Regions from separate parts of the Vagococcus sp. WN80Y genome, predicted to be linked through region 2. Evidence: riboswitches for the same ligand, from Rfam matches in the RefSeq annotation. Region 2 holds a riboswitch; the other holds the start of a gene.

The links. A riboswitch is a leader RNA that binds a small molecule or an ion and turns the genes downstream of it on or off. The one in region 2 is predicted to bind thiamine pyrophosphate.
Region 1: another riboswitch for thiamine pyrophosphate. It lies ahead of thiT (energy-coupled thiamine transporter ThiT); the one in region 2 lies ahead of thiM (hydroxyethylthiazole kinase).

Annotation. Positions count from the first base shown of each region.
Region 1 is NZ_JCAQHY010000170.1:28,477-36,638, reverse strand. It holds gene AC5KOD_RS17895 (sortase domain-containing protein) at 77-781, opposite strand; gene AC5KOD_RS17890 (hypothetical protein) at 787-993, opposite strand; gene AC5KOD_RS17885 (helix-turn-helix transcriptional regulator) at 1,420-1,893, shown strand; gene AC5KOD_RS17880 (PhzF family phenazine biosynthesis protein) at 2,041-2,907, opposite strand; gene AC5KOD_RS17875 (nucleoside deaminase) at 3,056-3,532, shown strand; TPP riboswitch at 3,666-3,769, shown strand; gene thiT (energy-coupled thiamine transporter ThiT) at 3,836-4,426, shown strand; gene AC5KOD_RS17865 (ABC transporter ATP-binding protein) at 4,471-6,231, opposite strand; gene AC5KOD_RS17860 (ABC transporter ATP-binding protein) at 6,232-7,959, opposite strand.
Region 2 is NZ_JCAQHY010000007.1:21,978-30,139, forward strand. It holds gene AC5KOD_RS01635 (SRPBCC family protein) at 1-142, opposite strand, end outside; gene AC5KOD_RS01640 (3-oxoacyl-ACP reductase) at 263-1,018, opposite strand; gene thiE (thiamine phosphate synthase) at 1,015-1,671, opposite strand; gene thiD (bifunctional hydroxymethylpyrimidine kinase/phosphomethylpyrimidine kinase) at 1,655-2,482, opposite strand; gene thiM (hydroxyethylthiazole kinase) at 2,479-3,279, opposite strand; TPP riboswitch at 3,442-3,566, opposite strand; gene AC5KOD_RS01660 (SprT family protein) at 3,745-4,251, opposite strand; gene AC5KOD_RS01665 (Tex family protein) at 4,262-6,454, opposite strand; gene AC5KOD_RS01670 (metallophosphoesterase) at 6,609-7,343, opposite strand; gene AC5KOD_RS01675 (DUF1149 family protein) at 7,471-7,872, opposite strand; gene lepB (signal peptidase I) at 8,089-8,162, opposite strand, start outside.

The DNA.
Region 1 (8,162 bases), on a different contig from region 2:
AGGTGTATTATTAAAATGTTTGTGAATTTTTAAAAATCAAGAAAAGTAAAAAGACATATTGTTATTGAAAACGTAATTAAATTCTATTTACCATTACAATTAAATTAACAGCATCGTTCACACATGTCTGTAAAGTAATCCGCTCACCGCCACCAGAGCCAATAATCTGTTCAGAGTAATCTTGTCCGTTAGATATGTCAGCGGCATAATCGTCAACTTGGAGAAGTTGGTTGACTACATAGTAGGTTGGTGTGCCAGAACCATCAGTAACAATGAGTTGATCGCCAATACCAAGGGAGAACAGCACATTAAAAATCCCTGGATTATGCCCAATAAAGTGGGGATTTGCACCATCAGTTCCAGATTGTACAGCTGAGCCACCCCAAGTAGCGATGACGTCTGGATTAGTGTCAATGACACTTTGGCCAGTTGCTTGTCCCGCGTTAACATATGGAATCGTCATTCCCCCAACATACATTGTGAACGGAGCCCATGTGGGTTGGCTAGATAGGTTAGTAGGTTCTGGCACAGAGATTTCCTCACTGGCTGTCTCAGCAGGGGCTTCTGTTGCAGGCTCTGGAGCTGGAACGGTTGCGTCAGTCGTAGTTGGTTGATTATCACTTGTGTCAGCGGCCTTGACCTGTACATTAATTTCTTTAGTTGATTTATTATGAGAGCCGTCTTCAGCAGTAATAGTGACACGATAGGTTCCCACAGTTTCTTTAGGAAAGTCGCTAGCACTTAATTTAATCGTCTTGTCTCGATTGTCAGTTGCAGTCACCCCATCTAAAACATTGATTGGATCGCCTTGAGTGATAATCCAATCCTTTTGTCCACTGATAACAGGGGCTCTATGTCTTTTTCTTCGCTAATAATGGTTTCTTTTGGTGTTTCTGTGGCCGCTACTTTTTTATCTTGGATATATGATAAGGTCCCGGCAACGCTCATCACACTCACTAAAACTAAGCCACTTATTAAAGTATTTTTTTTCATCGTTATCCCTCCACAAATAATAAATGGTGAGATTTTTCTTTTGTCGACAAAATTAAAATCTACTTTTTTTTTACAAAAATATAATAAAAAAAATCAAAAAAATGTTAAGTGTTATGTTTTGAAAATTTCTGTCAAATTTTGCATATCGATATGCAATTGATGAAGTGTGATAAAAAGCCGTTTTAGTCTAGAAGGTAGGTTACCAACCAGATGAGAAATGGTTGGGTGGGAAATTAAGGTGAAGTGTGATATCTGCTAAAATGATGATAATCATGTATCCTAATTTTAATTGGAAAAGTGAGCGGAATTAGGGTATTGTAAGAATGACTATTATTTTTATCATCTTTTTTTAGCAAAATATAAAGAGATTTGCTAGTGCTGAATCATAAAAAAGTCTATGGTTAAGATATCGAAAGGAAGTTATCAATGACTATCACGCATCAATTAAAACAGTATCATAAAAAGTATGGCTGGTCTCAAGAGGAATTGGCAGAAAAAGTATTTGTTTCTCGTCAAACTATCTTTAATTGGGAAACAGGACGAAGTTATCCGGATCTTCGTAGTTTATTAATGCTGAGTGAGCTCTTTGATATTTCTTTAGATGAATTAGTTAAAGGAGACTTGAAGATGATGAAAAATGAATTAGAAATAGGTAAAATGAATAAGTACAGTCTAGGAATGTTTGGAGGATGGGTTTCACTGGTGCTAGCAACTTCGTTAGTTGTAGTAGTTGGCTTCTATGGCTTCTTGTTAATGGCATTAGCAGTTGCTTGGTTATTCTACTGTGCCTTTAAACTAGAAAGGGTTAAAAAGGCTCATAACATTCAAACCTATGCGGAAATTACGGCCTTTATGGAAAATAAAGAACCGCAAGAGCACGTAATAGATAAAGAGCATTGAAAAGGTGAAAAAGTGCTACTGATGATGGCATCAGTAGTTATGACACTAGTTGCGTTAATGATAGTCACGTTCTTGTTGAAGCAATTTATTTAAATAATTACTTAAAAAAGCTATCAGATGAGGTGAAATACCCGTCTGATAGCCTTTTTATGGTAGCTGAATTTCTTGTTTGATGACGGCTTGTCCGCCAATGAAAACTTGTTTTAAGGTTTGGTCGATGACCGTCAGTTCGGCTAAAATTTTTCCTGTTTGATCAGCTGTTTGTCGTCCTTGTCTAAAGTCATATCTAAGTTTAGTGTGGTTGACATGCTTGAATAAGTAGCAGGCGAGCGCTGCATTAGAAGTTCCAGTCGCGTATTCTTCATCGATACCAACTGATGGAGCAAAATTGCGGCATAGGGTTGGCAACTGGTTGTCCTCTGGTAGCGTAAAGACATGGTAGCCAATAATAGTTAGCTCCTTTGAAATAGCTGAGATTTTTTTGAAGTCAGGTTGTAAATTTTGCAGTATAGTTGAGTTCTTAACAGGAATCATTAGGTCTTTTAAGCCAGTCGAAACAATTGTTAATGGGAGCTCCGTTAACAAATCTGTCACAGATAAACCAAGAGAGTTGGCAATCTCTTGGTTGTTTGGTTGTAAGTCGTAGAAAACAGGCAATTGCTGTTCCATAAAAATGGTCCCATCCTCTGATAAAGATATCGCAAAAGAACCCGCTTTAGTATGGATGGTTTGATATTTTTCTACAAGTAATTGCAGATGATTTAGTAAATGAAAAGCCGCGATTGTTGCATGACCACACAAAGGAACTTCAGCTAAGGGGGTAAAATAGCGACAGTTAAACTCGGTTTGATTTATAGGCGCTACAAAGATAGTTTCTGCATAACCTAAGCGGGCTGCAATAGTTTGCATTTCTAGGTCTGACAGGTTATCGGTCTCTGTTACTAGTTTGACTCCGGCAGGATTGCCACCTGCTCCTTGATAGATAAAGCTGTTAACTTCATATACGATTGACATGCTGTTCCTCCTTGTTAGACGGTTATCATCAGTCTACCATATTCGCATAGTAATATGGCTATTTAGCTGAAGCCTTTTTTGAGGGGATGAGTTACTGTATAATGGATAAGTATCGAACAAATCAGAGAAAATGAAAAGAGGAAGTAAAATGACTCAACATATTCCGTATTTAACTCGTTGTATTGACTTATCGAAAGAGGCTAGAAAGCATGGTAATACGCCTTTTGGAGCTTTATTAGTTAATAATCAGGGAGAAATTATTTTAGAACAAGAGAATATTGAGGTGACTGAGCACGTTTGTACGGGTCATGCTGAAACGACGTTAGTTCAGGAAGCGTCGAGACGATATAGCAAAGCTTTTCTGGCAGAGTGTGTTCTCTATACAACTGCTGAGCCTTGTGCGATGTGTACAGGAGCGATTTATTGGTCAAATGTAGGGACGATTGTCTATGGTATGACTGAAAAGCGTCTATTAGCTTTAACTGGTAGTGATGAACAAAATCCAACCTTCGATTTGCCTTGCCGAGATGTTTTAGCTAGAGGTCAAAAAGAGGTCACAGTAATTGGGCCATTTCCAGAACTTGAGGAAGCGATAGCGGAAGTTCATCAGGGATTTTGGCAATAAGCTTAGAGGTAGGGGAAAACGAGAGTCATTCAAAAAAAGCGACTGCCACAAGCAATTCCAAGCGTTTGACATATCATGAAAACACTGTTATTATGTGGGAGTGATAGGGATATTACACAACTAAATAGAACTTACCATCACAAAGGGGTGCCTGAAAAGGCTGAGATTAAGCGCAAGCTTGGACCCTTCGAACCTGATTGAGTTGATACTTACGTAGGGATTGTGATGGAGCAGAATATATTATTCTACTCCTCCTTTGTTGTATGGCCTTTGTTCTATACAAATTTAAGGAGGAGTTTTTTTATGACGTCAAAACGCTTATTAGTTTGGATTGAAGGAGCAGTAGTTGCTGCTTTAGCTATCGTACTTTCATTGATTCCAATCGGAATAGGTAGCAGTTTTTCAGTTTCATTAGGGATGATTCCCTTAACGATCTACGCGATGCGTCGGGGCACAATGCCTGGACTATATGCTGGATTGATTTGGGGGTTATTGCATTTTTTAACAGGACAAGTCTATTTTTTAAGTGTCATTCAAGTCTTGATTGAGTATTTACTGGCCTTTACTTTTGCCGGATTTGCTGGCGTGTATCATGATAAAATCGTTCAAGCAGTTAAAACTGGCAATCGTAGTCAGTTACTTGGTTCTATTGTTGCTGCCACCTTAGTTGGAAGTGTGGCTCGTTATTTTTGGCACTTTGTCGCAGGCGTTGTATTTTGGGGAGCCTATGCCTTTGGTGGCATGAGTCCTTTGCTTTTCTCATTGGTAATGAATGGGGCGAGTGGCTTGGCAACAGCAGCAGTCACCGCGATTATTGCTGTTGCAATCGCCATTAAAATGCCGCAACTGTATATGGCCGGTGAGAAAATTTCACCAGTAAATCAAGTAAAATAATACCGTAAAAAGCCCTTTTCCATTTTCGGAAAAGGGCTTTTTGGTTATTCTTCTGAAAACTGTGATTCATGGAGCTGTCTATAAAACCCGTTTGGCTTTTTAAGTAAGTCTTCATGACGACCAATTTCGACAATCTGACCATTGTCCATTACGAGGATAGTATCAGCCTCGCGGATTGTGGACAAGCGATGGGCAATGACAAAGCTTGTTTTACCCGTCATCATTTTTAGGAAAGCTGCTTGAATCGTTTGCTCGGTCAATGTGTCAACAGAGCTAGTGGCCTCGTCAAGAATCAACATAGGCGGTTCAGAAATCATCGTTCGAGCAATTGTTAGAAGCTGTCGCTGCCCATCGGAAATTTTGATGCCAGCACTGCCAATAACGGTATCATAGTCCTGTGGCAATTTCTTGATAAAGGAATGAATATTGGCAGCCTGAGTCGCTGCGATGATGTCTTCCTCTCGAGCCTCTGGTCGTCCAAAGGTGAGATTATCTCGAATCGACCCATCGAAGAGCCATGTATCCTGTAGAACCATGCCAAAAGCTTGTCGCAAAGAATCGCGAGTGTAGGCTGTAATTGACTGTCCGTCAATTTCGATGCTGCCCTCATTAATATCATAGAAGCGCATCAATAAATTAACTAAAGTAGACTTTCCAGCACCAGTTTTACCGACAATAGCAACAGTCTCACCAGGCTGTACCTCCAAATTCAGCCCTTGAATCAAGGGTTTGTCAGGAACGTAAGAAAAGGAAACATTCCTAAAGCTGATAGCCCCTTTAGCTTGGGTTAAACCTAACGCGTTCGGCGAGTCTGGTGTTTCAGACGGCTCATCAATAATCGCAAACGTTCGTTCAAGTCCTGCTAAAGCTGTTTGAATTTGAGTGGTAATGCCTGATAATTCGATAAAAGGTTTCGAAAATTGACTTGAATAAATCGTAAAGCTAGAGATCATTCCAACACTGAGATTGCCTGTTCCTTTAAGCGCGAGCAAGCCGCCAACTAGCCCGATAAAAACGTAAGCAAGGTGGTCGATAAATCGAGAGAGTGGGTTAGTCAGAGAAGAAGCGAATTGAGCTTTTTGACCTTCAACTAATAGTTTATTATTCATTGCATCGAAGGTTTTTTGCGAGACCTCTTCATGTTGGAAGGCTTTAACGATTTTTTGGTTTCCAATAACTTCATTGACAAAGCCGGAGATCTCACCGACGATTTTTTGCTGGGCAGAGAAGCGTTTTTGACTAGTGTGTGCCACCACCCATGTGACCAAAAATATCAATGGCGTGGCAATCAAGACGACGATAGTTAAAATCGGACTGAGAATCAGCATGGATAATAAGGAGATGACCACGATCGTCATGCCAGAAAAAAGTGTATTGAAAATCGCGACGCAAGCCTCAGAAACAAAATCTAAATCATTGGTAAAACGGCTGATAATAGTGCCGTGAGCGGTCTGATCATAGTAATTAATTGGCAAATTATTTAAGTGATAGAACGTGTCTTTTCGTAACTCTGCAACAGCCTTATAGGACATACAATTGCCGAGCAGTTGCACAAGCCATTGGGAAAGAGAGGCAACCAATAAAATTCCCGCTAATAAATATAAAATTCGCATTAAGGCACTAAAGTTGACCTGCCCCTCGCCAATCATGGTGTCGATCCCTTTACCAGTCAGGTAAGTCATAATAACCGTGGCGGTCCCACCACTGATACCTAATAATAAGGCACCAGTAATTTCCAATTTATAAACGGCTAAGTATGGTAAAAAGCGTTTGAAAGGAGTTGAGTTGCTTGATTTATTACGCATTTACTCGTCCTCCTTTTCTTGTTGTGAGGCAAAAATTTCTTGGTAAACTTCTGAATGAGCCATTAAGTGGTCGTGCGTTCCCAGTCCCACTTGTTGGCCATCTTTTAGAACTAATATTTTGGCAGCCTGTTGGACAGAACTAACTCGTTGAGAGACAATAATTAAACTTGTATCGGTCAAATCCCGATGTAGTGCTTGGCGCAATTCAAAGTCAGTTTGATAATCTAGAGCACTTAGGGAGTCATCCAAAATCAGAAAATGGGGGTGCTTAATTAGAGCTCGAGCGATAGTTAACCGTTGCCGTTGCCCTCCTGAAAAGTTTTTTCCACCTTCTAAAACTGGCGTATCTAGCTGTTCTGGCAAGGCTTTGACAAAATCATACGACTGAGAAGTCCGAAGCGCCTGCCAGCACTCCTCATCAGTTGCCTCGGGTTTTCCCCATTGAAGATTATCGCGAATAGTACCCGTAAAGAGGACACTCGTTTGTGGCACGATACCAATTTTTTTGCGTAAATCAGTTAAGGCATAATCCTTAACGTTGTGACCTAAGAGCTGAACGCTTCCTTGGGTTGCTTCATAAAAACGCGGAATTAATTGCGTTAGAGTACTCTTTCCACTTCCTGTTGGGCCGATAATACCCAACATTTCGCCTTTTTCTAAGGCGAAATCAATGGCCTCTAAGGCTAGCCCGCTTTTTGCGCTATAGCGAAAGCTCAGATTTTTAAACACAAGAGGAGCTGCTGAGTCGATAGGAAGTAACTCTTTATCAGAATGGTCTTGAATGCTGACTTCGGCGTTAAAAATTTCATTTACTCGCTCCGCGGACGCAGAAGCTCGAGTGAAGATAACGACTAAGTTTGAGACAACAATCAAGGCTAAGAGCATTTGAATTAGATAGTTAATTAATGCTAATACTTCACCTTGCCCCATAGCACCAGTGTTGACATTTAGCCCACCAAAATAAAGCAGAGCCACAATGGATGCGTTCATAATAAAGGTTGTAGCAGGATTTAACAACGCGGAAATATTCGCCACTCGCGTGTAAGCTTGAGCTAAATTATCGCTAGTATCAACCATTTTATGTCGTTCATTTTCTTTTTGCGCGAAAGCACGAATAACCCGTACCCCACTAAGATTTTCCTGAATCACTTGATTTAAATGATCCAATTTTTCTTGAACCTTTTTAAATAGTGGCACTGTTTTTTTCATCATAAAAAAAAGAATTAGACAGAACACTGGCAAGGAGAAAACAAAGATTAAAGCCATTTTAGGATTGATATAAAAAGCCATGACAACGGAGCCAATACTCAAAAAAGGAGCTCGGATGACTAAACGAATCAGCATTGCTAAAGCAAGTTGAAGTTGATTAATATCGCTGGTCATGCGAGTAATTAAAGTGGCTGTTCCAAAATCATTTAGCTCTTGATGAGACAAGGTATTGATTTTTTTCATCAATTGCTTGCGTAATTCTGTTCCAAAGCCTTGTGAGGCAATTGAGGCATAGTATTGACAAATCATGACACAAACTAAGCCAATAACTGACATAGCGATCATTGTCATTGCTGATTTAATGACATAATTAGGGTCATTTTTAGCAATACCATTATCAATTAAACGGGCCATGTAAATAGGTAATAATAGCTCAAAAACTGCCTCTAAAAATTTGAAAAATGGCCCAAGAATAATTTCTTTTCGGTATTTTTTAGTGTATTTAAGTAATGAAACCATTAATTTCCTCCCAATAATAGGTATTAATAACTGCTTACCCGATCACTTTTCAATCAATGTGGTTACTTTTTTTGGTAAAAGTCATGAAAGTTCTCTAAAAACATTATACACTAATGCGTGTTATTTAACACGGAGGGGAGTGTTGTGAATCTAGTGAAGAAAGTAAAAAAGTGGAAATAGGCTGGATTATTTAATGTGGTAGT
Region 2 (8,162 bases):
CCTTTGTCCCTGCAATAAACTCACCTTCAAGAGAAATAGCTGTTAAGTCCTTTTCCCACAAAAACCATTTATCTAGATTTTCATAATACTCCCACACTTGACTACTTGTAGCATTCATTTTCAACTGAAAAGATAACTCCATTTTTAACACTCCTTTAATAATATATAAACTTATTATAAGTTAACTTATAATTAAAAGCAAGATATAAAAAGGACAACGGTTAGCTACAAACTAATCGCTGTCCTTTTCATTATCAGTCATTTAATTCCAAGTCAAGCCACTATCAACCACTATATTTTGTCCTGTAATCCCACTTGCACCCACTGATCCAAGGAAGGCTACTACCTTTGCTACTTCTTCTGGTGTAGTCACTTTCTTCATAGCAGAACTTTCAGCTATTAACTGAAATACTTCTTTAGTTGTCACTGCCGATGCATCTGTTGTTTGTAGCAAACCACCTGATACCATATTGACCGTAATTTGGTGACTGCCTAGCTCTTTTGCCATATTCCGCGTCATACCTAATAAGCCCGCTTTCGACGTCGTATATTCATGATAAGGAACTACTGGATTTTGAAACAAGTTAGTTCCTATCTGGATGATTCGACCAAAATGTTTCTCAATCATATCTGGCATGACACTCTGAACAGTGTTAAGCGTTCCCTTCATCGCACCAGCAAATTGATTTTCGTAGTCTTCCCAACTAATATCTGATAATGCCTTCTGGGTTAACGGATTAAATTGAAAATCAACTAAGGCATTGTTCACTAACACTGTGATTGTGCCAAAACGTTCTTTAACCTGTGCCACCATTTGGTTAACTTCAACTAAATCACGCACATCTGCTTGTATTGCCACCGCATGTTCCTGACCAATTTCTGCAACAACCTTTTCGGCCAGCTCACGATTTTTAACGTAGTTAACCACAATAAAATAGCCTTGCCTTCCAAATTCTAACGCGATTGCCCGTCCTAAGCCTCGACTTGATCCCGTCACTAATACAATTTCTCTCTTCATTTTTGCCCTCCAAGTAGTTGAATTGTTTGTGCCATTGATTGGCTATCAGTAATAGCTGAAATAACCGCCACTCCATCTACTCCTGTTTCTCTAACCTGTCCAACATTAGCCAACCCAATCCCACCAATTGCCACTTTAGGTAGTGACGGATTTAATTGTACTGCAGTTTCTAATAAAGAAAGGCCGACAACTGGTTGAGCATCCGCTTTCGATTGTGTTTTAAAAACTGGGCCAACTCCAACATAGTCAAGAGTTGGGAGCTTACAGGCCGCCTCAAATTGTGCTAAAGTATTGATCGACAGGCCGACATCAATTCCATAAGGCTTAACCTCTGCAAGTGTTTGACTAATTGGCTTGTCTGACTGTCCCACATGAACAGCATCTACCCCAAGATCAATTCCCAGAGCGACATCGTCATTAATAACAAACGGGATATCCCCCTGCTTACAGAGTCGTTGACACACTTTGGCTAATTTTTTGACCGCCATTGGGTCTTTCAAAGATCCTTGACCCTTTTCTCTCAATTGAAAACACGTAATGCCACTTTCAATTGCAGATTCTAACAAAGGGAGGAACTTTCCATCTGCCACATCCTGTGTTCCCGCAATAAAATAAACCTTTAAAGCACGCTGCCAGTTAATTGTTTGCTTCATTTTCCCTCTCCCTCCGACCATATGCCCAATGATTAGTTGGCCCTTGTCCATGACCAAGTTCCAAATCATCGCTTATCGCCGCATCTATAAACGCTTTACCAACTTCGACCGCTTCAAGAACTGATTTTCCTTTAGCTAGCTCCGCTGTAATACAGGCTGAATAGGTACAGCCAGTCCCATGAGTGTTTTTCGTCTCATATCTTGGGCCACTTAACCAGTGGCCACTCCCGTCTGCCAACAATAAATAGTCACGGGCCTCAGCAAGATTCAGTTGTGCATGTCCCCCTTTAATTAACACGTTTTTACTTCCCATCGTCTGGATATCACGAGCCACTTTTATCATATCTACTTCTGTTTCAATTGAATACTGAACTAATTCTTCCGCTTCAGGCAAATTGGGGGTAATTAACGTCGCCAATGGAACTAAAGACTCTTTCATCATTGTCATTGCTTGTTCTGCCATAAGTGACGCACCTCCTTTTGCAATCATCACCGGATCAACTACCAGAAGAACCTTTGGATAATCCAATAAAAACTCAGACACAGCTTTCATGTAAGTCTCATCAACTAGCATGCCAGTTTTGACTGCTCTCAAATCAAAATCGGAAAATACTGCATGAAGCTGTTCTTTAACAGCCTTTATGGGGGTAGGATAGACACCTGTCACACCTAAAGTATTTTGAACTGTTATTGCAACAATTACCGACGTCCCAAAGACCTGTCGTTCTTGAAATGTTTTAATATCCGCTTGAATTCCTGCACCACCACCACTATCAGAGCCAGCAATTGTACATGCTTGAGCTATTGTCATGATTCCATTTCCTCCCAGCTTGCTTTGATTAGAATTTGATCCTTTTCACTTAACAAATCCAATTGATTAATGAAATTCTCGTTAAAACTTCCAGGTAATTGTGTGTTATTGGCCGCTTTTTCCCCCGCAATCCCATAAACGATATGAGCTGCGACTGTTCCTTCAAAAGCATCCTGATGACTACCGATGAAGGCGCCACAAACCGCACTCAGCAAACAGCCCATCCCAGTAACACGAGTCATAAGCGAGTCGCCATTCGAGATACTGACTAACCGCTTACTATCACTGACCCAATCTGTTTCTCCACTAACAGCAACTACACACTCATTGACCAGTGCCACCTTTTCCGCCATTTTAGCTATTGAATAATCACCAGTACCACTATCAACACCACGAGCTTTCCATGGAACTTCAGCCAATTGCGCAATTTCACCAGCATTTCCACGAATTAACGTAATCGACAACTCTGCCAACAATTTTGTTACGACTTCACCACGGTATGGACTTGCACCAATTCCCACTGGATCCAATACAATTGGTATACCGTGTTCATTGGCCGCACGACCAGCTATCAGCATCGCTTCTAAAACAGGCGTCGTTATTGTACCAATATTTAAAACCAAACAACTAGCCTGCGGTGCAATAACAGCCACCTCTTCCTTAGCATAGGCCATTATCGGCGCAGCTCCTATTGCCAATAAGCCATTTGCAACATGATTAGCAACAACCTGGTTCGTCATATTATGAACCAAAGGGCTTTGCCTTCTCATTCTAGTCAATAAATCAAATTCGTTCATCAAATCTCTTCCTTTATGGATTATTTTGACTAGTCCCCCTTGAAAAATGTCCGCATAAAGAACCCAAAAAACCACTTTCTCGTATTCAGAAAGTGGGCATCTTAGGGTCTATTGTACCTAAATAACTAACTATATCGCTACTATTTATATAGCTAAAAAACAGTTAGTTAGCTGCCACATTTCCTCCGCTGGTATTAACCAGATCAGGTCTAAGGGTCAGGTAATTACCTATCTCAGCTCGCTGATAGTCGTAGATTACTTTCAGCCTCGCCCCCCTAGTGGTTGAACTATTCAATTACCTTCACAATAGCACGAAGTCAGATGGCATGCAAGCGATTTAACTAGATTAGCAGTCCCTTTTATCAAACAAAAAAAGACCCTAAACAGGTCTAAGAGGCTTCAAATTGCAATAACCATTAACTCATTATGAATGCAAGCCACTCTTAAACTACCTAACTTGCATCCTTATAAATGTTTTAATTGACCACCACAGCGGCAACTATATTTACGTATGTTAATTCGACGTTTGCGTAAAATCAAATTATGACATTTACAACATTCGTATTGGTGATAATTTTCTGGCTTCTGTTCTTCTAATGGTTTAACAAATCGACTTCCACCAGTTTTTTTCAATAAATTTTTAAAATCCGCATCCCGATGCTGAAAGCCCCGCCCTTCAAGATGAAGGTGATAATGACATAATTCATGCTTAATTACATTAATCAATTCTTCCATGCCATATCGTTCGTAAACTCTTGGATTAAAATCCAAATTATGGGTATTTAAATGATACCTTCCACCCGTTGTTCGCAACCGACTATTTAAAAAAGCACGATGCTTAAATGGTCGATCGAATTCATTGGTGGAGATTAACTCCACCAATTCTTGCAAACGGTCATCAGTTAATTCTTCGATATCATCTATCTCTTCAAGATAATCGAACTCCTCGTACAGTGCATGACTGAAAACCATCAATACCCTTCTATCCTTTCTCTTTGGCTGGTCCCAACATATTTAAAGCAATTCGCCCTTTGCGAAGGTCAACCTCGTCAACCCAAACTGTGACAACATCTCCAACTGCTACAACGTCTGTCGGATGTTTAACAAATTTATTACTTAACTTTGAAATGTGAACCATCCCATCTTGCTTCACTCCAATATCCACAAAAGCTCCAAAATCAACTACGTTGCGAACCGTCCCTTGAAGCTCCATTCCTGGTTTTAAATCCTCCATGCTTAACACATCTTGTCTCAGCAGTGGAGCCGGCATTTCATCACGCAAATCGCGTCCCGGTTGAATCAATCCAGCAATAATATCCGTCAACGTTTCTTTCCCAACCTCTAATTGAGCCGCAGCTTGATTCGTATTAAGATGTTCTAACGCTACCTTGGCATCAGCTGTTCCTAGTTCCTTCGCCCCAACCTTAGCCTCTGCTAAAACTGTTTTTGCTACTCCATAGCTCTCTGGGTGAATACCTGTATTATCCAAAATATTTTTACTTTCAGGAATTCGCAAGAAACCAATTGCCTGCTCATACGCTTTAGGTCCCAAACGAGGCACCTTTTTTAGTTGCGGTCGACTAGTGAATGCACCGTTCTCTTCGCGATAACTGACAATATTTTGAGCGGTTGTTTTATTTAAACCAGAAACATGCTGCAGTAAAGCTGGACTCGCAGTATTAACTGTCACACCCACTTGGTTAACCGCCGTTTCAACCACAAAATCTAATTGTTCAGCTAAATGTTTCTGAGATACATCATGTTGATATTGACCAACTCCAACTGCTTTTGGATCAATCTTAACAAGCTCCGCTAAGGGATCTTGTAAACGACGAGCAATACTGACAGCACTTCGCTCCTCTACCTGCAAATGAGGAAATTCTTGACGCGCAATATCACTGGCTGAATAAACAGATGCTCCAGCTTCATTAACAATCACATAATAAACCTCTCGCTTAATCTGACGAAGTTGTTCAGACACGAAAAGCTCTGATTCTCGACTAGCAGTTCCATTTCCAATCGCCACCATCTCGACTTGATACGTTTCAATCAAATGATTGAAATCAATAGCGGCTTGTTTACGCTTGGCCTCATTGGCTGGCTTGTGAGGATAAATCACTTGAATACCTAAGACTTTTCCAGTCTCATCAACAATCGCTAACTTACAGCCTGTGCGGTACGCTGGATCAAATCCCAAAACGACCTTTCCCTTTAACGGCGATTGTAATAATAGATTACGTAAGTTCTCACCGAAAATGGAAATAGCTTGTTCATCTGCTTTCTCAGTCAATTCATTGCGAATTTCCCGCTCAATTGCCGGGCCAATGAATCGTTTATAGCTATCTTTATAAGCTTCAATAACAATCTGACTTGTAATCGATCCCTGATTATTCCCAACAATTTGCCGATCTAAATAAGTCAGTATCTTATCTTCTTCAACCACTATTGCTACTTTTAAAATGTCTTCTTTTTCGCCACGATTAGTCGCCAAAACACGATGAGAGACAATTCTACTAACTGGTTCAGCATAATCATAATACATTTCAAATACTGATTTCTCATCTTTTTCTTTATCTTTAACAGTGCTAACAAGCTGACCATTTTTTTGAGTAAACTCACGAATCCAAGTACGATATTTAGGCTCATCCCCTACCATCTCAGCAATAATTTCATGAGCTCCTGCTAAAACATCTTCAACAATCATTAACTCTTGCTCTTCATTTAGATAGTTAGCTGCCTCATTTTGAATTTCCCCATTCATCGGAAACGTCAACAACCACATCGCAAAAGGCTCAAGTCCTCTTTCCTTAGCAATAGTCGCTTTCGTCCGACGTTTTTGCTTGTAAGGACGATATAAATCTTCTACTTGCTGCATTTTACTTGCCGATTGAATTGCCGACGAAAGCTCTGGTGTCAATTTATCTTGTTCGCCTATTAAACGTAAAACCTCTTCTTTACGTTTTTCTAGATTAAGTAAGTAAGTATAGCGCTCATCTATTTCACGGATTTGTACCTCATCTAAACTACCCGTCATTTCTTTTCGGTAACGAGCAATAAAAGGAACTGTATTCCCTTCACTTAAAAGTGACAGAACAGTTCGAATCTGCTTCGGACTAAATTCTTTAAGCTCTGCTTGTAATAAATCTAAAATCTGTTTATTTAATCCTTCATCCATTAACATTGACTCCCTCGTTTAATCATACTGTCCTATTTTAGCACACTTTCACCCACAATTTCCATTAAGTAGCTAAAATAATCTCTCGCAAATGGGATTTTATCCCCCAATAATGATAAATACCCCCACTTTTTGATCATTCTGCTCACTTAGCTCAAAAATCAGGTTGCCAAGGACCATTCATATTTTGAATTTCAATATCTTGAACAATACCTTTTTGATTAAAAATGACACCATGAATTGAACCACCATAAACCCCACCACCGTCAATTCCAATTTTACTATCAGATAGCCAGAGATCAGTAGTTTGATTGTCACCATGTAAAAACGGAGTAATCGTATGACCAAAGACAATAATTTTCCCTGACGTATTCTTGCCTCGATGAAAGTCTTCTCTTATCCAAACAAAATCTCGCGCACTCGTCTGATGCCAGTCCTCCTTTGACAAATCAATCCCAGCATGAACAAACAGGTAGTTATGCCACTCATAATACAGGGGCAGTGTTTCTAGAAAACTAATTAACTCCTCATGATAGCTTTGAATTAAAATACTCATTTCAAGAGGGGAGTATTCTTCAGTTGCTCCTGAGTGAATCAAACTGTTTAGAGTCGTACTACCGCCATTAAGAATGTAGTTATCATAACGTTCTTCTGGTTCTTTTAAAAAATTAAGCAATATCTCCTCGTGATTTCCTCTTAAATAAACCGCTCCCTCCTCCTCTACTAGATGCTTGCCGAGCATTAAACACTTCTTACTATCTGGCCCGCGATCTGCTAAATCACCAATCAATACTAATTGATGTGCGGTAGCATCATACTCTTTTAATAACTCAACAAATGTTTGATAATCTCCATGGATATCTCCTATGGCATACACTGATTTTTTCACAAAGGCTCCTCCTTATCTCATTAATTGATATTATTCCCATTATACTATGCTAATAATTTGTCTGTAAATCTATAAAAAAAAGACCATTAGATACAATTTCCAATAGTCTGTTTTATTAATTATTAGATTATTCTGCTGCTTGTTCTGGTTCATTTGTAAAGTTTAATTGCATACCAGGTCGGTCTAAAGCAATCTCAGTCACTTCAAAAGTCAAACGCTCAATCATTGAAAATAAAGGACGCATCAATTCATCCAATTCACTTTGTTCCAACTGATCTGGATTTTCAACTTTACGATCACTAATTGTAACTAATTGGCGAACTGCTCCAGACAAAACAAACTCCTCAAACACAATTGTAAAAATTACACGTAAGCCTAAAACTGAGCTCTCATCACTTGGAAATTCGGGCTGATCACTCATATCAAAAGGCTTCACTTCTACTCGTATTTCTGTTTCTGCCTTACTTTCAGCCGTATTCATATCATAATGGAAAGCTTCTACAAATTCTTGCTGTCTACTAATATTCATTATTGTCATTCCTCCTACAAAAAAAGTATAGCATAGTTTCAATTTCAAAACGATGCTTTTTTTTCATTTTCCCTACACTATTTATAAAAAATGATAAGTACATATCTTCCAAAATAAAAAGACGGGAATTCAGCTCCTGTCTTTTTATTTGTTAATTCAACAACTTTTTTAAATTATGAAAAATGAACTTTTATAATAAAAAAATACTGCTATTTACTACTTCTTAAGCTTAATTTTTTTAGGCTCCTGTGCTTTTTTCCAAACGACTCCAACCAAATTATCTTTAGGTA